DNA from 2 places in the Obesumbacterium proteus genome. Region 2 is predicted to be linked to the other one. Evidence: predicted binding sites of a transcription regulator. Region 2 holds the regulator's gene; the other holds the start of a gene.
The links. The regulator ArgR, encoded in region 2, controls arginine synthesis, uptake and breakdown. The targets are predictions, from matches to a motif close to ANTGAATAAAAATACANT.
Positions count from the first base shown of each region.

Region 1: argA (amino-acid N-acetyltransferase) is a predicted target of ArgR. The motif match lies at 1,272-1,289, and genes of this name have one in related genera.

Region 1 covers NZ_CP014608.1:1,668,153-1,670,361, reverse strand. The annotation lists gene amiC (N-acetylmuramoyl-L-alanine amidase AmiC) at 1-1,084, opposite strand, end outside; gene argA (amino-acid N-acetyltransferase) at 1,318-2,209, shown strand, end outside.
Region 2 covers NZ_CP014608.1:4,901,033-4,903,241, reverse strand. The annotation lists gene yhcN (peroxide/acid stress response protein YhcN) at 1-247, opposite strand, end outside; gene argR (transcriptional regulator ArgR) at 662-1,132, opposite strand; gene mdh (malate dehydrogenase) at 1,601-2,209, shown strand, end outside.

The DNA of each region.
Region 1 (2,209 bases), 1.8 Mb from region 2:
GCACCGCAAATCCGGCCTGCTCCACGCTGTTTTTATGTAATTTGTTCACGCGGCCCATGTTTTTCAGCACTTCTTTGCCGAACTTCAGGCTATCGTTTACCGTCGCGGTCTGCATGAGATCAAAAATGGTGTGGTCGAGATATTGATCGCCGCTGCGGCTAACCCCGCCGATTTCATCGGATTCGTTCTGAGTTTGGGCTAAAAACCGTGCTGCTGCGCTGGTTGCGCCTTTGGTCGATAGTGCAAATACCGAAGAGCCTCGCACCGAGCGGCTGGTAAAGGCATCGGCATGAATCGAAATGAACAGGTCAGCACGCTGTTTACGCGCCTTTGCCACCCTGACTTTCAGTGGGATGAAGACATCTTCATTGCGCGTCATATACACACGCATATTGGGCTGTTTTTTAATCAATGCGCTTAGGCGGCGGGCTATTTGCAGCACAATGTCTTTTTCACGCGTCTTATTTTTACCAATTGCGCCGGGATCTTCACCGCCGTGCCCGGGATCGAGCATGATCACAATCGGTCTATCACGCCCGGCTTTGCCTTTTTGTGGCCCTTCCGGCGGCAGACTCTTACCTAAATCACCTTTATTGTAATCTTCCAGCAAAGCCAGCAGCGGATCGTTTTCCGCCGCGCTAGTGCCTTGTGCCGGATACAGATCGACGACCAAGCGGTTTTTAAATTCGGCAAACGGCGCCAAGGTAAACAGCTTCGGGCTGATTTCCTGTTTAAGTTCTAACACCAACCGCACGGTATTTTTATCAAATTGCCCAACGCGCGCGGTTTTTAAATACGGATCGCCCGACTGAACCTGACTGCTGATCCCTTTAAGCACGCTGTTGAGATGAACGCCCTCAATATCAACGACGATGCGATTCGGGTTGGTTAGCGCAAACTGCTTATATTTCAGGGGCACCTTCGATTCCAGCGTCACGCGAGTATAGGTCGACGCCGGCCATACCCTTACGGCAATCACCTGTGAAGACGCAGCAAAACCCACTCGGCTTACACTTAAAAACCAAGTAGCAGCGGCACCCTGCAACAAACGACGACGGGTCAGATTATGGTTCGAATTTGTCATGCAATCCCAAAATAAAAAGCCAAACACAGCGGAGAATAGCGCTCCAGCACAAATTTTAGGGCAAAACTTTATCGAATCGCGGCGGGGCTGTCATTAGAAAATGCTTAAAGGAGTTTTGCAGATATCCCTATCCACAGCAGATATGACTTGAATTTACATAAAATTCACACTTGCCTTTATTCGCAATAAAGAATAAAAATACAGTTTTAGCGAATAAAAATTCAGAGGGTTTCATGAAGGAGCGCAGCACCGAACTGGTTCAGGGTTTTCGTCACTCGGTACCCTACATCAATACTCACCGTGGCAAGACATTCGTCGTGATGCTTGGCGGAGAGGCCATTGAGCATGAAAACTTTGCCAATATCGTCAATGATATTGGGTTACTGCACAGCCTCGGCATCCGACTGGTTGTCGTTTATGGTGCGCGCCCACAGATCGACAGCAATCTGAATGAACACCACTATGAACCTGTCTACCACAAGCATACGCGCGTCACGGATTCCCGAACGCTAGAATTGGTGAAACAGGCGGCAGGTCAGTTGCAACTAGATATTACAGCGCGCCTATCCATGAGTTTGAATAACACGCCTCTACAGGGTGCCCACATCAACGTGGTGAGCGGGAACTTTATTATCGCGCAGCCGCTCGGCGTCGATGACGGGGTGGATTATTGCCACAGCGGGCGCATTCGTCGTATCGATGAAGACGCGATTCACCGTCAGCTCGATAGCGGTGCCATTGTGTTGATGGGCCCCGTCGCCGTTTCCGTTACCGGTGAAAGCTTTAACCTCACGTCCGAAGAGGTCGCCACTCAGTTAGCGATTAAGCTCAAAGCCGAAAAGCTGATTGGTTTTTGCTCTTCACAAGGCGTCACAAACGATGATGGCTCGATCGTTTCCGAGCTGTTACCCAATGAAGCGCAGACCCGCATTGAAACGCTGGAAGCCTCAGGAGATTACAATTCTGGCACCGTGCGCTTTTTACGTGGAGCCGTAAAAGCCTGCCGGAGCGGCGTGGGACGTAGTCATCTGATTAGCTATCAGGACGATGGCGCTTTGGTGCAAGAGTTGTTCTCCCGCGACGGCATCGGCACCCAGATCGTAATGGAAAGCGCAGAACAAATAC
Region 2 (2,209 bases):
CAGTTGCGTGGAAAGAGCCTTCATTACGGGCTTCTACGACGCGGTATGCTGTTGCGCCTTGTGCGTCGGCTTTAGCTGACAGTGCTGCTCTGATATCAGAAGGGGCTGCACTTACACCGCTTACGCTGATGGTGCCAACAGGCTGCATTTTTGATGCCTGTGCGTTATCAACTAATTGAGCAGCAAATGCGCCGAAAGAAAGAGATGAAAGAACGGCAAGAGTTGCAATAGTAGTTTTGATTTTCATGATGTATCCCTCAGATATTGTTTTATTTAGTTTTGAAGTGTGATTCAAATCACGAAAACAAGTGTACACCTAGTAACCTGAAAAATTAATAGCGAGCTAATGGTTTGTTAGGTTTATTTGTTTGATATTGCTTTGATGAATAGATCTAAATGGAATAAAAACAGTGCAAAAAACACACTTTCAAGACTAAAGTTTAATTAAATCAACAAAGTAACATCATGTTGCAAAATGTGCGGTCTGTAGCGTTTGTGACCGGTAGGAATATAGATATAGGGCTGATTGACCATTAATGCTATTTGAAGTAGCGAATCATGCTGTATGAGTTGTGTAATTAAGCGGAAAAGAGTACGGCAGGTTTAAGGGGGAGCAGGAAGAAAATCATAGGCCTGATAGATACCAGGCCTGAGAACAGGATTACAGCTCTTGATCAAATAGCGACAAAATAGCGTCGTGCAGCTGCTCAACGGAGAACCCTTTTGCAGGCGTGGTGAAAATTGTGTCATCACCTGCGATAGTTCCCAGAATCCCTTCTGACTTACCTAATGAGTCCAATAGGCGTGCAATTAATTGTGCAGCGCCCGGACTGGTATGGATCACCACAACGGATTCGTTGTAATCCACGTCGAGAACCAGATTCTTCAATGGGCTGCTCGTGGTAGGAACGCCAAGCTCTGCTGGCAGGCAGTATACCATCTCCATTTTGGCATTTCGTGTGCGGACGGCACCAAATTTGGTCAGCATACGAGATACTTTGGATTGGTTGATATTCTCAAAGCCTTCATCTTGCAGAGCCTGCACGATCTCACCCTGAGAACTGAATTTCTCTTCTTTGAGCAGCGCCTTGAATGCCTTGATCAAGTCTTCTTGCTTTGTTGGAGTTCGCATTCTTCACCGTAGGAATAGAAATAGAGAACATTATTATGCGTAATAATGAATTTTTATGCAATTTAAGTGCGGAAAACGTTAAGTCGGTCACGATAGAGTTCAAACCGGCAAGGGGATGATTTTACCACCTTGCCCATAAAATGAATATGTTGGCGGGAACTTTGGCTATGTCATCGGCATTCGTAAATGGATTGTTATTAAAATGATGTTGTTGTGATGTAAAAGAAGGGTGTAATGTAATGGCCGGGTAATGAGCTGTGATAAGTGCGCAACGAATTCCTACTCTGTGGCCCTATATCTTTCATGCATAAGCTATTTTTCATTATAAACCTTGCAGTAGGACATGGAATTAGTGCGTCATATCCCAATCTTTGTGTTAACAGATTGTTTTTTAAGACATGATGGACTAAGGTGCGCGGTAATGCATTCACGGCACTCTTAAATTAAAGATAAATCAAGGAGTATAGAATGAAAGTTGCAGTTCTCGGCGCAGCCGGCGGTATTGGTCAGGCTTTAGCCCTTCTTCTCAAAACTCAGCTTCCTTCAGGTTCAGAACTCTCCCTTTATGACATTGCGCCAGTCACCCCAGGTGTCGCCGTCGATCTCAGCCACATCCCTACAGCCGTTAAAATCAAAGGCTTCAGCGGTGAAGATGCTCGCCCAGCTTTGGAAGGCGCGGATATCGTACTGATTTCTGCTGGTGTTGCTCGTAAACCAGGCATGGATCGCTCCGACCTGTTTAATGTGAACGCCGGTATTGTACGTAATCTGATTGAGCAGGTTGCTAGCACGTGTCCTAAAGCTTGTGTAGGTATCATCACTAACCCTGTGAACACCACGGTCGCTATCGCAGCAGAAGTGCTGAAGAAAGCTGGCGTTTATAACAAAGATAAACTGTTCGGTATTTCTACGCTGGACGTTATCCGTTCAAATACTTTCGTTGGTGAACTGAAAGGTAAAAACCCAGCAGAAGTTGAAGTGCCTGTTATTGGTGGCCACTCTGGCGTGACTATTTTGCCTCTGTTGTCTCAGATCCCAGGTGTGAGCTTCACTGAGCAGGAAGTTGCCGATCTGACC